One region of the Flavobacterium sp. 2755 genome, then DNA from elsewhere that is predicted to be linked to it. Evidence: riboswitches for the same ligand, from Rfam matches in the RefSeq annotation. Region 1 holds a riboswitch; the other holds the start of a gene.
The links. A riboswitch is a leader RNA that binds a small molecule or an ion and turns the genes downstream of it on or off. The one in region 1 is predicted to bind S-adenosylmethionine.
Positions count from the first base shown of each region.

Region 1 (10,473 bases):
TTCAGCTTAACATCTTTACGTTTTTCAATTGAAGAAGCCGATTCTAAAATTTGATTAATCAAAGTTCCGCCCACTAATCCGTGACCGAAAATCGCAATGTTGATTTTTTTAGAAACTCCAAAAATCTCTCCGTGAATTACGTTTAAGGCTTTGTTTAGTTCTTCTTTCTTTACAACTAAACTCACGTTTTTACCTGTTACGGTGTTGTTGAATAAAATGGGAACTATTTTATTTTTGATTAATGCTGTGTATGGTTTGTGGAACGTGCTTAAATCCTGTCCAATAATCGAAATTACCGAAACATTATCTGTTACTGTGATCTGGTTTACATCTTTAGAATAAAAGTCGTTTTCGAATTCCTTTTCTAATTCAACCATTGCCAGTGTTGCTTTTTCTTTTGCCACAACCAATCCGATTCCTCTTTCTGAAGAACCTTGCGAAATGATACTTACACTGATGTTGTGATCACCCATTACTTTAAAAATACGGGCATCAACTCCAGATTTCCCTAGTAATCCTCGGCCTTCAAGATTTACAAGTGAAACATTTTCTAAAACAGAAAGTGTTTTAATTCCTTCTTTTTGAGAATTTGAAGTGATTAAAGTTCCGTGATTTTCGTGATTGAATGTGTTTAAAATACGAAGCGGAATATTTTTTTCTAATAAAGGAATTATCGTTTTGGCGTGCAGAATTGTTGCGCCAAAATTCGCCAATTCGTTTGCTTCATTAAACGATAAATATTCGATTTTTTTAGCATCGGCAACTAAATCAGGGTTTGCTGTGTAAATTCCGTCAACGTGTGTAAAGTTTTGAAGTTCTTCGGCATCCAGATAATTTGCGATTAACGAAGCGGTATAATTACTTCCATTTCTTCCTAAAGTTGTCGTGTCGTTGTTGTTGTTTGAACCAATGAAACCTGTAACGATATTTACTGTTTCACCGTTATGCAATTTGAAATAGTTGATAACGTTTTTCTTTGAAAGTTGTTCCAAAGGCTGAGCGTCACCAAATTTAGAATCGGTTTTTAATAATTCTCTTGTATCAACGAAATTGGCAGGAATTCCTTTTTCTACTAAAATTGAAGTCAATAATTTAGCCGAAAGCAATTCACCTTTAGACAAAATTTGATCTTTGATTTTGTTGCTGTAATCACCAATTAAGCTTACTCCTTCGAATAATTTATCTAAAATATTAAATTCTTCAGATAAATCAACTTTCGGATAATCTGAAGTTTGGTATGCTTTAAAGCTTTCTAAAAGCGGTTTGTAGTTTCCGTTTTTGGCAGCAATTCTTAAAATATCTTCTAATTCATCTGTTGCATTTCCGCGCGCAGAAACAACCACGGCAATTTTTTCACCTTGATTTACTTTATCTGTAATGATTGAAACTACTTTGTTAAGTCCTTCTCCGTTTGATAATGATTTACCACCAAATTTTAATATTTTCATTTTATTTTGCTATTGTTTCTGCCTTAAAAATATCGGCAAGTAAGTGATCTAATTGTTTGTACTCGATTAAAAAAGCGTCATGTCCGTGAACCGAATCAATTTCGCTGTAAAAAACATTGTTTTTAAATTTCTTTAATTCATTGTAAGTTTCCAGATTTTCTTTTGGTGTAAAAAACAAATCTGAATTGATGGCTACGATATGAATCGCAGCGTTTGATTTGGATATTAGCGTTTCGAAATCCTCGCTATTTCGGGTTATATCTATGGTTTTAAGCAGCTGATTCATCAATTTGTATGATGCTAATTGATAGCGCTGCTGTAGTTTTTTTCCGTGATGTGCCAGCCAGCTTTCGATATTAAAAATCAAAAGATCCTGATTAATCGTGCGTTGAAATTTTTCTTTGAATGATTCAGGAGATCGGTAACACAACATGGCGTGAATTCTGGCATCTTCAATTGGTTTTGATGAATTGTTCAGAATTTGTTCTTGCAGAAAGCAGTTTGCAATCATCCAGTCGGTCGATTTCCAGTCGGTTGCAATTGGGATTAAATGTTCTGTAATGTTTGGTTCTAAAGCCAGGATTTCCCATGCAATTCCACCGCCAACAGAACCGCCGATAATGGCAAATACCTGCTCAATACTTAAAGCTTTTAATCCTTTGATGAAAAGTTTAGCAATATCTCTGGTTGTAAAATCCTGATAGTTTTCGATTATAAACGAATCGTTTCCGTTTCCGGGAACATTAAACGCCAAAACTGTATATTGATTGGTATCGATGGTTTTTGCTTCGCCTATTAAATCATTCCACCAGCCATTTTCGCCGGTAACCTGAGCGTTTCCGGTTAAGGCGTGATTTACCAAAACAATTGGGGCAGTATAAAGTGGTTTACCGGAAAGTGTAAAACTTAACGGTAACGACGGATACAGTGCACCACTTTCGGTGATGAAATCTTGAATTATAATGGGACTTGGTATATTTTCCAATTTCAAATCTATTTATTATTGATTTGTATGTGGAAATATTAGAAAGAAAGTCTAGAGTTGAAACTAGAAAAATTCTTGTTGTTATCTTTCCACGTTTGGGCGTGGTAGAATGCAGCACCTTCTTCGAATTAACGAAGGGTTGCTAAGGATTCATCGGGTCTAATCCCTCCTCCTTTCTTTATAACATTTCAATACGTTTTTGAACTTAACGGTGCAAATTAACTACTAATTTCTTAAACTAACAAATTTTAATGAAACTGATTGCTCAATTTCTTAAACATAATTCAATCAGAAACTTTTGTACGCACAAAATTACCGAACATTATGCCCAGTAAAGTCATGCAGGTTTTAACCTATTTTATGGCTGCTTTTCAAGTTAGATGAAAAGGGTTTCATTTTCTTTTGAGTACATCAAAAACAATAATGAATTTGGTGCTTTTTTCTCCGCTTTTTTATCTGTTTCAGTTACACCGAAACTTGGGTGGATTAATTCGTTTACAGGCGGCGGATTGTTTCTTTCAGCTTTTGCACTTCTGAACCCTGTAAGTTTTTTTCTTAAGTAAGTTATTGCGCTCATATTATTAAGTTTAAGTTAGTTATTTTTTAATCTTTATATTTCCTTTAATTCTTTGTTATGTTTGCCAAACGGAATAAAAAAACCCTTTTGGATTTTAATACCAAAAGGGTTTAAGTTTTTATAGAACTTATATATACTTTTAGTATCAACAGACGCGTACACAAATACGTGCGACATTAAACATCATGTTCATCTGTAGGGACTTATTCATTTGCGATTTGACAGTTATTTTAAAAAAATCTTGCATTTACTTTTCTTTAAAAAGCTTTTTTTAGATGTGATTAGGATCTCAAAAGCTATATTTATTTTAACAATTAATGAGCTGTTTTTAACAGTTCTTACTTGTCTTACAAATGTGCGAATATTTTTTCAATATTCCAAGTTACAAAACCCTATTTTTTCTTAAAAAACGTTAAAAAACAGCTTTTTATCGTTAAAAAACGTCTTACAAAATTACAATTTGAATCAAAAGAAGTATAATCTTACAAAAAATAACTTTACTTTTAGTTTCAATCTATCAAAGAACTACTAATATTACAACCACTTATAGCCAGACTGCTTCCTTATTTTTAATCTTTTCAGCTACTTTTAAAATATCTGTAATTAAACCTCTTGAAATAGCCTGTTTACATGGCGACGCACTTTGAAGTACAATGGGTGTACTGGCATAAGATTGGGTATAAATCTCAAAAATAGAATCGGAACCTTTTAATTGTCCTATTGCTGAAGTTACAGGTTCTGATACTAATTTGACTTCTAATGTATTTTTCTCGATATCAAATTCTCCTATATATCTTAAAACATGATTGTCTTTCTGGGTTATTTTGGCAATTTTAAACGATCTGTCAATGGCATCTTTATTAAGGATTCCGTTTTTCTCCAAGTGTTCTTCTCCAATAAGAGGATTGATTTTAATATCAGAAAGTTCGAATTCTTTGCCAATTTCACGGGTTAAAATCAACAATTTTCTTGCCGTATCATTTCCTGATAAATCCTCTTTAAAAGTAGATCGCATTAATCCGAGAAGGCTGGCATCTTTTAAAATAGATGAAAATGTATTTTCCTCGGCAGAAAAACGATTAAAGACATAACTAAGATTATCTGAAAATACGCCTCTAATTTTGGTGATTTTTTCTCCTGAGAAATATAAATCCCTTAAAGTCTGCAAAACGGGAAACCCGGTATCAACCGAGGTTTCATATAAAAACTCTTTGTCGTACTTTTTAAGATTTTCTCTTAATTGTTTATAAAGGTCAATGGGCAGTGTATTTGCCTTTTTATTGACAGCAACAATATTAAATCCGTTTTCGATCAACGTATTATAATGACCAATAAGTTCATCACTTGCGGTTGCATCAACAGCGATTAGATTTTCGAACTCGTTTTCTTTTGCAAATTCGATAATATCCTGCACTCTAAAAGGAACGACCAATTCTCTAAAATTGGTTTCCCACGCATATCCCACGCCTTCTTTCTCGAAAAAGGCAACGGTAGAATTGGTAATTATCGGAAAATGAAAATCGACATTTTTACTTTGCAGAAAAAACTCCTGACTTTCGATAATCTGATTGATTAATGTACTTCCTATATTTCCAATCCCAAAAAGGATAATATTTATTTTAAGCTTTGACATAATTTTAATTTTTTAAAACATATCTATATTTAGTAAACCATATAAGTTATATAAGTTCATTTAATTTATCAACGTTTATAATTTTAGACGCACAACAGTGCGTCTCTACAATGAACTTATATAACTTATCATGGTGAAACTTTTATCTTGATTTCTTTTTTCATAAAAAATCACCTCTAGCAGAACTCACGCTGCTAAAGGCAATTTTTCAAACAAAAAACAAAAAAACCTAATTTTTATTGATACTATACTGCGACTGAGTTACGCTTTCAAAAACCGATTGTAAGTCGGCGATTAAATCTTCTACATCTTCTATTCCAACAGAAAGTCGGACTAAATCTTTTGAAACTCCTGTAGCCAATTGCTCTTCTTCTGACAATTGTTGATGCGTAGTACTCGCCGGGTGGATAATCAGCGATTTTGTATCACCAATATTAGCCAGAAGTGAGAACAATTTTGTTTCGTCTACCACTTTTTTAGCGGCATCAAAACCTCCTTTTAGTCCAAAAGTGATCACACCGCTTTGTCCTTCAGGAAGATATTGTTTTGCTAAATCATAATATTTACTTGATTTTAAACCTGGGTAATTTACCCAAACCACCTCATCTTGTTTCTCTAACCATTCGGCCAGAACCAAAGCATTTTCGCTGTGTTTTTTAATTCGGATTGGTAAGGTTTCTAATCCCTGAATAATCTGGAAAGCATTAAATGGACTTAAAGCTGCTCCAAAATCACGTAATCCTTCAATTCTTGCTTTTGCAATAAAGGCTGCATTTCCTAAAGCTTCGTGATATACTAATCCGTGATATCCTGCAGAAGGTTCTGTAAATTCAGGGAATTTTCCGTTAGACCAGTCAAAAGTTCCGGCGTCGATAATCGCGCCACCTAATGAAGTTCCGTTTCCGGCAATATATTTTGTTAAGGAGTGAATTACAATATCGGCACCATATTTAATTGGGTTTAATAAATAAGGTGTCGCAACTGTATTATCTACTATAAATGGCACTTTGAATGCTTTGGCTTCCGCCGAAATTCCTTTTAAATCTAATACATCCAGTTTTGGATTCCCCAGTGATTCTACAAAGAATGCTCTGGTATTTTCTTTAGCTGCTTTAGTGAAGTTTTCAGGTTTTGAAGGATCTACAAAGGTGGTTGTAATTCCTAAACGCGGTAATGTTACACTTAATAAGTTGTACGTTCCGCCGTATAAACTATTTGAGGCTACAATATGATCGCCGGTTCTTAACAAAGTCAAAAATGTTGTTGAAATTGCCGATGCTCCAGATGCTGTAACTACAGCTCCAATTCCGCCTTCGAGCGCCGCTAAACGCTGTTCTAAAACATCATTTGTTGGGTTGTTTAATCTGGTGTAGATAAATCCCGCTTCGGCAAGACCAAATAAATTGGCAGCATGATCTGCGTTATTAAATACGTATGATGATGTTTGGTAAATTGGCACTGCTCTTGTTCCAGAATTTTTAGTTACATCATGTCCTGCGTGTAATGCGTTTGTTGCAAATTTTTGTGTACTCATGATTTCTTAGTTTTTTAAATATTATTAATACTTATATATATTGTAATTGATTTTTGAAATTGAAATTGTGAATTGATTTATGCAAAAGGAAGTTCTCCTTCTATTTCAAGATCATACATTTGAAACAGCAATGATTTTTGACTTTTTCTATCTTGCTCCGTTTTTATTCTGATAACTTCTTTTGTGATCTCTTCTGATCTATTATTGTTTATTTGAGAATCGTTTCTCAATAAATACTCTATGGCGATTGAATTTAATGTTTTCATGATTTTAAAATTTAAAATGTGGAAATGAAAAAAGCCCTTTCGGATGGCGACCAAAAGGGCTTATAGGTTAACTATAACAAAGATTTTATCTTTCACTTTTGGCAACAGCAAGGTTGGATGCACATTTGCATCATACTACAACACATCATATTTCTTCTTGCTATTGTTTTCATTTTAATTTCTTTTTTTTAAACTCGACTAATTCGATAGAGTAAATGTAATATTTATTTATTTAACTGCCAAATAAAATTTTGATATTTAACATTAAAATTTTTATAGGCTGCGTAAATACTGGCTTTCGCTTTAAAAATTGACCACAGATTATACGGATTAAACGGATTGACACAGGTTTCTTTTTTATTTAATCTAATATAAAAACCATTTACATGGATTGAAAAAGGTTAGCCACAGATTAAAAAGATTACATTGATTTTAAAAATCAGTGCTAATTCGTTTAATCAGTAAAATCTGTGGCCTGTTTTTATAGAATTACCTTGATTCAAAAAAATCAGTGTCAATCCATTTAATCAGTATAATCTGTGGCCCATATTTTTAGAACTTAAAGCTCAAACGAGCAAATCCAAATCTTCCGTTTAATCCAAATTGCGATACAGCTCTTGAATATGCAAACTGATTTGCATTTGTCAAGTCAGCACTTGGTGCCGGAGATAAAGTTGGAGTTGTATTGGTGAAAGCCGGAGTTGACGGATTATTTCTGTCCGGATAAACATCTCCTATATTATTAAAACCAACTGTAGCTCTAAAATGTTCGTTGATTTGATATCCGAAAGATAAATCAGTAACCAGTTTTGCGCTGTATTCCGGATGTTCGTAAACAGAAGCAAATCCATCTAAATTAACATCTGTCGCTCCCGGATCTGTTACTTTTCCGAAATAACTGTTTCTTAAATAAATATCCAGTTTTTTAATACTGAAAGTTGTAGTTAAGTTCGCTTTCAATTTCGGAATTGCTTCTTCTAAATACACTCGGCTTGACTCAGGAAAAAATGAATATATATAAGGATCTCCTCCTGCATTAACAATAGATTGCGGAATATGTAAATCTCCTACTCTTTTTGTTTCATTATAACTTAAAGCAAAATCATTTCTGATTACAAAATCCTGAATAACATCGTACTTTTGAGAAATTACTACATCAATTCCTTTCGTTTCAGAGTCAATTCCGTTTGTCCAGAACGAAGCTCTTTCTACACCTTTTAAATCAAATGCTTGTTGAAACAATGTCAAGGCATCTTTTTGGGTTTGAGATGTAGCTGCATTTATCTGCGCATCTGTAGGTCTTGCATATTGTCCAGACAAAACAATTCTGTCGTTAATTCTTGTAAAATAAGCATCGGTTGCTATTGTAATATTAGCTTCCGGAATTTTAAATGTAAATCCTGTGCTGATACTTTTTGATTTCTCTGGTTTTAAATTTTCTACACCTATACTTTTTGCTGCCTGAGAATCATTTGTAAAATAACCAACCTGATATGGAGATCCATTAATGAACTGAGTTGAACTTGCTTCAAAATATTTTTGCTGTAAAGATGGCGCTCTAAAACCTGTTTGTCCAGAAATTCTCCAGTTGATATTATCGTTTAGTTTTAAAAGAGAAGCCAGTTTAAAAGTAACCGTACTTCCAAAATCTGAATAGTTTTCATAACGTGCGGCTCCGTTTAACAGCCAGTTTTCGGTTGCATTTAATTCTAAATCAATATAAGCTGCACCGCTTCGTCTGTCTCTTTCTTTAGCATCCGAAGGCTGAAAGCCTGAAAATCCCTGTGCTCCTGCTCCACGTTTGTTTCCAAAGAAATCAGTCACAATTAAGGGTGAAGTAGTTGGCAAAACTCCCGAAACTAAGGCCCCGTTTACATCATATAATCCGTATGAACCTTCTTCACCTTGTTTTATTTGGTAATTTTCATATCTGAATTCTCCACCAAATGCAACGTTTAAACCTGCAAGAAAATCAAATTTTCTGCTGAAATCTAAATTGGTTGTGCTTTGTAAAAAGGAAACTTTACCGGCATCAAAACTAGAAGGAGAATTTACACCCAAAGTTGCATTGATCGTATTGTTTACATCATATTTAAAAGAGTTTGTTCCAAGGTTTGAACTCAAATCTGTATCAAATCCAAATAATTGCGTATTCACTCCAAGTGCCGCAGAAGCATCTAAAATTCCCGATTCGATTTCTGGTAAAAATCCGTTTTCATAAACTTGCGTGAAAGTTCCTGAACCATTTGGAAGTCTGTTAAAAGCATACGATTTACCATCTCTATACGATACTCCACCAAAAGAATATAAGGAAGTTGTTTCTGTTAAAGGATATTTTGCATTATAATACGCTTGTCCCGAAGCCAGTTCTGACTGACCAACACTCATATTATAATCGGCTCTTTCTTGTCCTCTGTAGGCTAACTCATTATTAGTAACATCAAAATTAAGTGCGGTCTGCAATTGCGTAATTGTTGTTGCAGATGAAATTGCTGTTTGCTGTGCCGGAGTAAAATAACTTACTTGTGGAGCATATTGTTGTATCGAACTTATAATTTGTGCCGAATTTGGAGTCGTATTAATATTACTGAAAAGCGAATTGATCTGAACTCCGTTTTGTGCCGCTCTGTTTTCAACTGCATTATAAGCATTAAAAATTCCATTGTTTCTAATTCCTGCACGGCTTGTTGCTTGTCTTGTTACAGCTGTTCCGGTAACATTCAAGAAACTTCCCGGTTTACCTAATGAAGTTCCGTAGTTTAAATCGACTTGCACGGTTTGTCCATCGGCTCCGCCTTTAAAATTATTAGAACCAGATGATAAATTAGTTCCGTACTGAATTCCTCCCGAAAGATATTTAGCATTCTTTTTCAATACTATATTAATTACTCCGGCAATGGCATCAGAACCGTATTGTGCAGCGGCGCCATCTCTTAAAACTTCGATTCTTTCAATGGCGAAAGATGGAATCGCATTTAAATCTGTCCCTACAGATCCTCTTCCCGGTGATCCGTTAATGTTTACTAAAGCACTGGTATGTCTTCGTTTTCCGTTTACTAAAATTAAAACCTGATCTGGGCCTAAACCTCTTAATTGTGCCGGATCAACGTGGTCTGTTGCATCGGCAGTTGATGTTGCGTTACTGGTAAAAGATGGTGCAACATAATTTAAAATCTGCGTTACACTGGTTTGCGGCGCTCCTTTTGTTATTTCAGAAATATTGAAAACATCAACCGGAACCGGTACGTCTGTTTTTACTCTATTTTTATTACGAGTTCCAATTACGGTAACTTCTGACAGTTCATTATTCTTTAAAGTATCCTGCTCAGTCTTATTATCCTGAGCATACAGGCCTGAAAATGTCAAAAGACCTAAAACGATTAGTACATTTTTTTTCATTTCTTTTTACTGATTAATTTGTGTTTTTGGCTTAAAAAAAATTCTTACAAGTTTAATTTTGGAACAAAAAAAAACCTCTGCGGCTGGCAGAGGTTCTATATATGTTGTTGAAAATAAACTACAATAGAGTCTCTGCGGAAAGCTCCGGCATCTTACAAGACATCATATTGCAAATTGTAAATTTCATTTTGTTCTGTTATTTTAACGAGGCAAATGTGCAAACTATTTTTTAACTGACCAAACAAAAACAAAAATATTTTCTATTACCCTATCAAATTAGTATATTACTGTTAAATTTCTACTATAAAAAATAAAAAAAGTTGAACTTTAATTTGCAAATCAAAATGGTTTTATACCTTTGCACGCGAATACAGAGGAAAAATTTGAACTGATTGCAACCTCTTCATAATGAAATAATTCGTTATGAATACCGAAACCAAGATTTCGGTAGTAAAAAATGCTAAAGCAGGAATTCTCCTTTAGCACTTTCAGCAATTACTTTTCCTCGCTTAATGTTAATTTAATAAATTATTATGGCTTATTTATTTACGTCAGAATCTGTTAGTGAAGGGCATCCAGACAAAGTTGCAGATCAAATTTCGGATGCTTTAATTGATAACTTTCTGGCATT
Region 1 covers NZ_JAVDTG010000002.1:609,945-620,417, reverse strand. The annotation lists gene thrA (bifunctional aspartate kinase/homoserine dehydrogenase I) at 1-1,448, opposite strand, end outside; gene J2Y38_RS06460 (alpha/beta fold hydrolase) at 1,450-2,433, opposite strand; SAM riboswitch class I at 2,512-2,620, opposite strand; gene J2Y38_RS06455 (hypothetical protein) at 2,810-3,010, opposite strand; gene J2Y38_RS06450 (aspartate kinase) at 3,555-4,643, opposite strand; gene J2Y38_RS06445 (O-acetylhomoserine aminocarboxypropyltransferase/cysteine synthase family protein) at 4,873-6,177, opposite strand; gene J2Y38_RS06440 (hypothetical protein) at 6,255-6,443, opposite strand; gene J2Y38_RS06435 (TonB-dependent receptor domain-containing protein) at 6,996-9,842, opposite strand; gene metK (methionine adenosyltransferase) at 10,376-10,473, shown strand, end outside.

Region 2 (10,473 bases), on a different contig from region 1:
AATGAGCCATCGGCTAGGGGAAAGATCAAAAATACGCTGGAAATCCCTTTTAAAAGTCGCCAGACTTCTTCCAGTTAAATAAGCAAAACGATCTAATTGAACATTAAAATGAAAATTCTTTTTCATAAACGCTTCCAAATCAATTTTTCCGGGCTCGTTGAAATCAAATAAAATATCTTTTAATTCCGGATTGCATTGTAATAAAATCGTAACGGCTTCATTTACTTTTAAAGTCTGAAGATCTTCGGTAATAAGTTGGTCTTCGTTGATATACGGAATCAACGAATTCATAAAGCTTTTCAATAACGGAACTTCTTTTAACTGCAGAACCATTTCCGTTTCCGGACTTTTAATTAAATTTGTTTTTTGATTGTATTGTATGGAATAGTCCCGAAGTGCTTCCTGATTCAGATAAATCGAAATAGACTGAAAAGCGGTATTCGGATCGGGTTGTTTGATGAATTTTATTAGCTGATTTCTTCGGATAAATCTAAAATCACCAGGATTAAAAACATATTCTTTATTCCCATTATTTAAAGTCAGAACTCCCGAAATCTGAAAACTCAAAACATGTTGTGCAGCAAATTGCTCGCCTTCACGATTTTGTGTGTAATAGCAGGAATACGCAATGGGCGAGGTTTTCTGATTTATTTTTGAATCGTTCATATCACAAATTTATAAAAATTAAAGTTGGAGAATATTTTAAACACATAGAAACATAGATTATATTCTAAATAAAAGATGTTTTAAAAATCTAGATTTTCACACATAGCTTTATGTTTAAAATATTTCACGCAGATTTTAATGATTTAAGCAGATATACGCAGATTTTTTTTTAAATTTAATCTGCATAAATCTGCTAAATCTGTGTGATAAACAATAAGCTATGTTTATTCAAACAAGTGAAACGCCTTTATAGACAAAGAAAAACTATGTCCCTATGTGTTTAAAAAATTATGCATTAACCATTGATAATGCTTATTTCTTACCAGTATACCATTTTCCCTGAGCTGAATCAAAAAAACTTCCAGAATCTTCATGATCTGTAGACAAACTAACATTCATCCATTTCTCCATTTCTTCCGTTCTGCTTTTATCAGCATTTTGTAAAATTCCAATTGCCTCGCTTCCCAATACAAGATGTACAGGCGGATGTGGATGCGAAGCCAGATCAACCATCACTTTAGCCGCTTTTTCAGGATCACCAACCGGAACAAAATTTCCTCCTTTAAAGAAATCGGTACGTTGTTTCACCATTTCATAACCTTCAATATCTTCGGCATACGTCATCGATGCACCAGCCCAATCCGTACGGAATCCGCCTGGTTCTACGCTGGTAACTAAAATTCCAAGTGGAGCAACTTCTTTGGCTAAAGCCTCAGTGAATCCGCCAAGACCAAATTTCGCTGCCTGATAGATTGTTAAACCCGGATTTCCAACGCGTCCGCCAACAGAGCTTATTTGTAAAATTCGGCCAGAACCTTGTTTACGCATAAAAGGTAAAACAGCGCGTGTAATTTCAATTGGCGCATATAAATTGGTTTCTAACTGACTTCTAACTTGTTCGCTTGTATAAGCTTCCGCAGCGCCAATAATTCCGAATCCTGCATTGTTAACCAATACATCGATTCTTCCGAAATGCTCAACAGCTTTATTTACTGCCTGATGAACTTCATCATAATTGTTAACATCTAATTTCAAAGGCAGAATCTGATCCTGAAATTTTTCTTTTAAATCATTTAACTGATTAATGTCTCGTGCAGTTGCAGCCACTTTGTCACCGCTTTCTAAAACTGCTTCAGTAAGATTACGTCCTAACCCTCGAGAGCTTCCTGTAATAAACCATATTTTGTTCATTGTAATTGTGTTTTTAAGTTCATTACAAATTTACGTCAGTAATGGAGGTTGTTGTTTTGTTGAAAAGCTCAAAATTATTTGTTTAAAGGCTCGAAGATGTTTTGCCACGAAGACACAAAGGCACTAAGTTTTTTTTGCCACAGATTAAAAGGATTAATAGGATTTTTTATTTCACGCAGATTTAAAAAGATTTAAGCAGATGTGCGCAGATATTTTTAAATCTGCGTGAAATAAAAACTTTGCGTCTTCGCGACTTTGTGGCGAAAAAAATTAGTTAACTGTATAAGTTGCAGTATATAATCTTCTAAACATTATATAAGTAACACTTACCATAACAAAAGCAATAATAGCATCAATAGTTGCAGGGAAACCTAATACAACCAATTTTGAAAAGAAAGCGAAAATGATATCAAAAAATACTCCCGCAAATACCCATTCTTTTAATCGTAATAACCTATTCGGAATTAATAAAGTGATGACTCCTGAAACTTTCATTACTCCTAAGATGTAAATAAAATGAGCTGGGTAACCTAATAGTTGTGTAATTTCCCAAACTAATTTGTTGGTTGTAAGTTCAAAAAATCCGCTGGCACCAAACCATAAAGAAGTTAAAATAATTCCTGTCCAATAAATAATTTTTGTTGTTTTTGCATTCATGATTTTAAATTTTAAGTTGTTAAACAGGACAAATTTGCGGCAACGGCAATCGATTTCATATTCAAATTTTGGTGAAACGGACAAATTCAAATCCGAAATAGACAATCAATAAGTTCATTTGATTTTATAACTTTACAAAAGATTTTCAAACCCAATAGTCACCATTTAAAATGGAAGCCAAAACACTTTTAAAAGAACATATCACCAAAACAGTTTCGCTGACAGAGGAAGAGTTTGATTATTTCTTTTCGCATTTCAAACCATTATCTTTTAAAAAAGGGCAGACGATTATTAGCGCAGGCGATAAAGTCGATTGTGAGTATTTTGTGATTTCGGGTTGTCTGAAAGCTTTTTATATAAATGATGAAATCAAAATGTACATTTTGCAGTTTGCCATGCCAACTTGGTGGACATCTGATTATAATGCACTTTACAACCAAACTCCCGCCGCTATAAATGTTGATTGTATTACGGACGCCGAAGTGCTTTGCCTTTCTAACAGCGACCGCGAAAAACTCTGCGCCGAATTTCATCAGGTGGAACATTTCTTTAGATGGAGAACGAACAAAGGTTACATAGCATCTCAAAAAAGACTTTTATCTTTTATGAATAATAATGTCAAAATTCGTTACGAAGAACTTTTGGCTTTATATCCTCAATTATACAATTTAGTTCCGAAGCATTTAATTGCGGCTTATTTAGGTGTTTCGAGAGAAACCCTTAGCCGACTTTATAATTCTTGATTTTAGCCCACGGATTTTACGGATTCATTTTTTTGTTTTGCGCATATTTGGTTTCTCACAGATTTTCGGATTGAGCAGATTATTTTACTGCTGAGAAATATTGCCTGTGGTTTCAACCACAGGGATTTAGATTATGACAAAACTTTGCGTTCCAGCGGTTGAAACCGCTGGCTATGTTTTAAATTCTACATCAATATAAAAACCTTTGTCTCTTTGTCTCTTTGACCCTTTGAACCTAAAAAATAAGAATGTGATCTACATCACGTAACCGATTTCCATAGTCGCCGTTCCTTTGTACTGTACTTTTAAATACAATAAAAATGGAAACAATAAATTTTGAAATCGTAAGCTCAAACAGCAGCGTAGAATGGACTGGTAGAAAAGTTACTGGTGCACATAATGGTACAATTGGTATCAAAAATGGTAGTTTCATCTTTAATGATGGAAAAATAAAAGGAGGAAATGTTGTTATTGACACGACTTCTATTAAAATTCTGGATGTAACAGATCCGGCAACGAACACTCAATTTGCAGGACACCTTGCATCTGATGATTTTTTCTCTATCGAAAAATTCCCAACAGCAACATTAGATATTTTAAGCGTAAAAGAAATATCAGGCACAACGTATCATCTTGAAGGAAACCTGACTATAAAAGATATTACACATCTTGTTGGGTTTGACGTGCAGGTAAACAATGACAACAACACACTTTCACTTGGAGGTAAATTGATTATCGATCGTACCAAATACGATATCAAATTCCGTTCAGGAAATTTCTTCAAAGATTTGGGAGATACCTTAATCTACAATGACTTTGAGCTTGATTTTAATATCACTGCCGAAGCTGTTTTTACAGGACAATCTAAAAACTAATTATCATGCCTTACGTAAAAATCGAATTGACCCGCGAAGGAGTAACACGCGGGCAAAAACAACAATTAATCAGCGGCATTACCAACCTGATTACAGAAGTATTAAATAAAGATCCGCATTTGACTCACGTTGTGATTCAGGAAATTGAATTAGACGATTGGGGTTATGCAGGAGAACAAGTATCAGTATTAAGAGAAAAAGGCATAACAGCCGACAAAAAATAAACATCATGAAAAAACAAACAATAATCGTTACCGGAGCAGCTTCTGGTATCGGAAAAGGAATCGCTAAATATTTCTTAGACAGAGGCGATAATGTGGTTATAAACTCAGTTACAGCAGCTTCATTAGAAAAAACTTTCAACGAATTTGGCGCAGGCGAAAACCTTGCAATGTTTGCAGGAGACGTAAGTGATAAAAGAACCGGAGAACAATTGGTTAAAATTGCTTTAGAAAAATTTGGTTCTGTAGATGTATTGGTTAATAATGCAGGGATTTTTGCAAGCAAACCATTTTTAGAAGTGGATGAAGCGTATTTAGATACATTTTTGAAAACCAACCTAAAAGGAACTTATTTCACTACACAATCAGTGCTTCCGCAAATGCTAAAACAACAAGGCGGGGTTGTAATCAATATTGGAACTCCATTAGTAAATCATGGTTTAGGCGGATGGCCGGCTTCGGCTCCAATTGCAAGTAAAGGAGCAATTCATGCTTTAACGATTCAGTTAGCAGCAGAATTTGGGAAACAAAACATTCGTTTCAATACCGTTGCGCCGGGTGTAATTCGTACGCCAATGCACGGAGATAACGCAGATCAAAGTGCCGGTTTGCATTTATTAAACAGAGTAGGTGAGATCGACGATGTTTCTGAAATGGTCTACACAGTTGCCAAAAGCAATTTTATTACCGGATCAATCATCAATGTGGATGGTGGAAAAGGTGCAGGACACAATTTAAATTAAGGTGAAAACGATATTATTAACTGCTTTTATGCTCTGGAGTTTTCAGGGCATAAAAGCTCAAAATACTAATAAAATGGAAAATCAAATAGAAATTCAGGCTATTACCGATGCAATAGAAAACTATTACTTTAAAGGTATTTATGAAGGTGATGAAATCTTGCTTGGGAGTATTTTTCAACCTGGAACATTCCTTTTCGGAGATATAAACGGACAACCGTACTTCAAAACCGTTGATTTGTATTTAGACGGCGTTAAAAACAGACAAAGTCCAAAGGATTCAGGAAAACCTTTTAAAGGTGAAATTTTGCATATAAGCGTTGTAAATTCTATCGCTGTAGCGGAATTAAATGTTAAAATGTACGACTTTAATTATAGGGATTTTTTATCTTTCCATAAGATTAATGGCAAATGGCTTATCGTCAATAAAATGTTGACTGATACCAATAAATAACTTAAATTTTGAAGCTATGTGGTACAATACAAAAGCTAAGGAACTGTTAGGAATTGATTATCCAATTTTGCAAGGCCCTTTTGGAGGCAATTTATCAACGGTAGAATTAACGGCGACGGTTTCTAATCTTGGCGGATTAGGCGGTTATGGAGCTTACACTTTAAGTCCGCAGGAAATTTATGAAGTTGATAAACAAATAAAAGCAGCCACGGATAAACCATACAATATTAATCTTTGGGTTTCAGATCATGATATTCCGGATGGAGGTTTAACCGATGAACAATTTGAGAAAACAAAAGCACTTTTTAAACCTTATTATGACGAGTTAGGAATTCCGTTACCGGAAAAACCTGCACCGTTTCAATCGAGATTCGAAAACCAGTTACAAGTTATTTTAGATGTTAAACCCAAGGTCTTCAGCTTTATGTTTGGCGTTCCTTCAGATGATGTTTTAGAACAATTTCGAAGATCAGGAATTGTTACCGTCGGCGCGGCTACAACGCTTGATGAAGCTATTTTTCTGGAAAGTAAAGGTGTAGATATGATTATTGCTTCTGGTTTTGAAGCTGGCGGACACCGACCTTCTTTTTTAACCAATGCCGAAGCATCTGTAACCGGAACTTTTGTTTTACTGCAGTTAATGCGCGAAAAAATTAAAACTCCAATCATTGCAGCTGGCGGAATTGCCGACGGAAAAGGAGTTGCCGCAGCCTTAACATTAGGCGCAAGCGCAGCCCAAATAGGAACGGCTTTTTTAGCTGTCGATGAATCGAATGCATTGCCTATTCACAGAGAAATGTTATTTTCTGATGCTGCAAAATATACAACACTTTCACGCGCATACACCGGAAGACTCGGACGCGGAATTACAAGCCGAATTGCAAAAGATATTATAGGAAAAGAATCGAATATTCTGCCTTTTCCATTACAAACTACTTTTATTTCTCCTTTGAGAAAAGCAGCACTCGATCAGCAAAAATGGGATATGATATTATTTTGGGGAGGACAAATTTCGCCAATCTTAAAGCATACAAAAGCAAAGGAATTGATGCATTCATTGATTGAAGAAACTACAGCGTATTTTGATGGATTAAAATCTTAACTTTAGGTTGTTTTAATTAACAAGCTTTGGAGAAAATCACTGTAATTTCAAATCAATAATTTTTAAATGAAGTTAAAGAAGAATATTAAAATTGAATCGGCAAAAATAGGAAAGGATAAAAACCATTCTTTGATAAAATGCGACTTCAAGGTTTTAGAATTAGAAAAGTTCTTGAAAAGAAAAGAATATTTTTTCAAAAAAGACGGTATTAATTCAGATTATATTCTATTGGTTTTATCTTCTGAAAATAAAGGTTATAAAATATATTTAGGAGATTCGGCTTATGAAAAATCAATTGATAAAAATATTAAATTACTTAAAGAACATATTTTTATTCAAAACAAAAAAGTTACTTATAAGGAATATTTTGTTGTTCTGAAAAAAGATGATTTCATAGAAAATGAAGCTGTATTTTATGAATTATTCTCCTTGTTTAGTTTTTTATTGATTGCCGAATTAAAAGAAAAGCTCTCCAAAGATGATTTATTAAAAAAAATAAATAGATTTAGTCTTTATGGAATTTTCAATTTTAAACGATGGTCTGGTATTTCGAACGACCAGCTTTTTTTTGATGTTGATCATAACTGCGGAACACTAAAAAATTATGTTGTTCAGCTTTAATACAAACTCATTTCAAAAACGGAATGAGTTTTTTTATGCTTTTTCTACAGTAAAAAAGCAGAATTAGTCAATTTTATTCTATCAAACGTATGAATTTCCATTATAAAATAAGGAATTATTAAAATTTATTATTCTGTTTTAATTGTCTAAAAATCAATCATTTGTATTTCGTGTAAAATGTTTTTCAAATAAAATTCAAAAAAAATAATTTTAAACACTACTAATTCGGTAGAATTAATATATATTTGTATCACAGAAAAATTCTGAATGATACTTATCCAGAAAGACTGAGGGAGCAGGCCCTATGAAGTCTTAGCAACCTGTTATCGAATAAGGTGCTAAATCCTTCCCGTCTTGCGGGACAGATAAGAAAGATTGGCGCAAATCTGAATAAGATCATCATTGTTGAAATTATTTATTTTTTAAAATGAAAACCAAACTACATTTTTTACACGACAGTGACGAACTTTTGAATTCAATCTTCGAAGAATATAGTCTTGCCGGTTTCCGAATGCGAAAGCATTAAACTCTCTCTCATTTCTTTTAAATACCATTTACTAAAAGCCTTTTTATATCGGCTTAAAGGAATTCTTTTGCCCCAATATTAAACTATAATAAAAATCATATCATCACCTTAAAATCAAAATAAAATGAAAAAAATACTATTAGGTTTTGCCTTATTTCTTGGAGTTGCACAAACTCAGGCACAAGAAAATAATTTACAATTAAAAGGAACTGTTGTCGATACAGTTGCTCAATATGTGTATTTGCAAAAATTCCACAATAAAATGTTTACCACAATTGATTCGGTAAAAGTAAAAGACGGAAGTTTTAGTTTTAAAACTAAAGTAAAAACTCCAGAATTATATGGTTTAAGCGTAAACACAGAAGATTCTCCATTGTATATTTTCCTTGAAAAAACGCCAATTACAGTAAAATTAAGTCCGAAGAAATATTATACAAGTTCTGTAGTTGAAGGTTCTGAATCTCAGAATTTATTTGATTCCTATAAAAAATCAAAAGATGTAGAAATCAGTAAATTCATTACAGAAAATCCTAAATCTATTGTTTCGGCTTATGTATTGTACAGAAACTGGTCGTATAGATTAACGCCGGAACAAATTACTCAAAACATTGCTTTGCTTGATAAAAGTCTGCAAAGTACCACTTACGTGAAAGAACTTAAAGAACTGGTTACTGTTTTAGACGGATTAGCGGTTGGTAAAAAAGCCCCAGATTTTACTGCTAATGATCCGCAAGGTAAACCAGTTCGTCTTTCAGAAAATTTAAAAGGATATACTTTAGTTGATTTTTGGGCTTCATGGTGCGGGCCTTGCCGAAGAGAAAATCCGAATATCGTGGCGGCTTACAAAGAATATCATGACAAAGGATTTAACATTGTAGGTGTTTCTTTAGATAAAAAGAAAGAAAACTGGATTAAAGGAATTCAGGATGATAACTTGACTTGGACTCATGTTTCTGATTTACTTTTCTGGAATAGTGCTATTGCAAAATTATATGGAGTAAGAGCGATTCCTGGGAATTATTTAGTGGATTCAAAAGGAATAATCGTGGCAAAAAATCTTCACGGAGAAGAATTGCAGACTACACTAAAATCACTTTTAGAAAAAAAGATTTAGAAGACTATTTTCATTTTTGTCATTCCGAGGAACGAGGACCCGAGCGATAGCGAACTGGCGAAGCAATCTTCACAAGAAACTCGACAATCATAATTGACAATCTTTGCAGAGCTACTTGCGAAGATTCCTCGTTCCTCGGAATGACAAACAGAACTTATATAAGCCCAAATAATAAATTTAGTTAATTAAAATGATAAAGGAAATGAATGCTATTGAGACAACAACAGAACCAATCGAGTTGGAGTGTTACTTCTCTAAATTTAGAGAAAATACAATAGGAGTAGATCACCGCTTTAAATCCGTTTACGGAAAGCAAAACCTGCTTTATGCAGATTGGGTTGCCAGTGGTAGATTATACGCTCCAATTGAGGATATTATGCTCAATAAGATTGGTCCAATGATTGCCAATACGCATTCACTTTCTAGTCAGACAGGAAAGACTTCAACGCACGCTTATCAATATGCGAGAGATATCATTAAGAAATCAGTAAATGCCAATGAATCTGATGTTTTGGTGACAACCGGAACCGGAATGACAGCAGCTTTATCAAAATTACACCGCATTATGCGTTTGCGAAAAGAGTATGAAAATGATAAACCAGTTGTTTTTATTACGCATATGGAGCATCATTCGAATCAGGTTTCGTGGTATGAAACCAATGCCGATGTTGTTATTCTGCCTCCAGACGAAAATAATTTAGTTGATCCCAAAATCCTTTCCGAAGAAATTAAAAAATACGCTCACAGAAGCTTAAAAATAGGTTCGTTTACGGCTTGTTCCAATGTTACAGGAATTATTACGCCTTATCATGAATTGGCTAAAATCATGCATCAAAACGGCGGACTTTGTTTTGTTGATTTTGCAGCTTCGGCACCGTATGTCAAAATCGATATGCACCCAAAAGATACGGAACAGCAATTAGATGCTATTTTCTTTTCTCCGCATAAATTCTTAGGCGGACCGGGAACTTGCGGTGTTTTGGTTTTTAATGAAAAATTATATCAATCTGAGTTTCCCGATAATCCGGGCGGAGGAAATGTAAAATGGACGAATCCGTTAGGCAGATATTGTTATAGCGAGGACAAAGAAGTTAGAGAAGATGGCGGGACACCAGGCTTTCTACAAGTAATAAGAGCTGCTTTGGCTTTAGAATTAAAAGATAAAATGGGAGTGGCAAACATCAAAAACAGAGAAAAAGAACTGCTTGCTCTTTGTTTTTCAAGACTTCAAAAAATAAAAGGTTTGTCTATTTTAGGAGATTTAAAAACAGAAAGAATCGGCTGTGTTTCTTTTATAATCGAAGATATTCACTATAATTTAATCGTAAGGCTTTTAAATGACCGTTTCGGAATTCAGGTTCGCGGAGGCTGGTCATGTGCAAGTACTTATGCGCATTATTTGTTTAATATAAACGAAAAGAAATCGGCGCAAATTACAAACGAACTTCTGGAAAGAAATCAAACTAATAAACCGGGCTGGGTGCGTTTGTCGCTGCATCCAATTACGACAAATGATGAGCTTAATTTTATCTGTGACGCAATTGAACAAGTATCTTTACATTA
Region 2 covers NZ_JAVDTG010000009.1:195,731-206,203, reverse strand. The annotation lists gene J2Y38_RS19800 (AraC family transcriptional regulator) at 1-666, opposite strand, end outside; gene J2Y38_RS19795 (SDR family NAD(P)-dependent oxidoreductase) at 979-1,857, opposite strand; gene J2Y38_RS19790 (DoxX family protein) at 2,128-2,514, opposite strand; gene J2Y38_RS19785 (Crp/Fnr family transcriptional regulator) at 2,685-3,257, shown strand; gene J2Y38_RS19780 (YceI family protein) at 3,578-4,132, shown strand; gene J2Y38_RS19775 (4-oxalocrotonate tautomerase family protein) at 4,138-4,356, shown strand; gene J2Y38_RS19770 (SDR family NAD(P)-dependent oxidoreductase) at 4,362-5,096, shown strand; gene J2Y38_RS19765 (nuclear transport factor 2 family protein) at 5,170-5,547, shown strand; gene J2Y38_RS19760 (nitronate monooxygenase) at 5,564-6,649, shown strand; gene J2Y38_RS19755 (hypothetical protein) at 6,716-7,270, shown strand; SAM riboswitch class I at 7,542-7,642, shown strand; gene J2Y38_RS19750 (TlpA disulfide reductase family protein) at 7,921-8,910, shown strand; gene J2Y38_RS19745 (aminotransferase class V-fold PLP-dependent enzyme) at 9,113-10,473, shown strand, end outside.
Region 2: another riboswitch for S-adenosylmethionine. It lies ahead of J2Y38_RS19750 (TlpA disulfide reductase family protein); the one in region 1 lies ahead of J2Y38_RS06460 (alpha/beta fold hydrolase).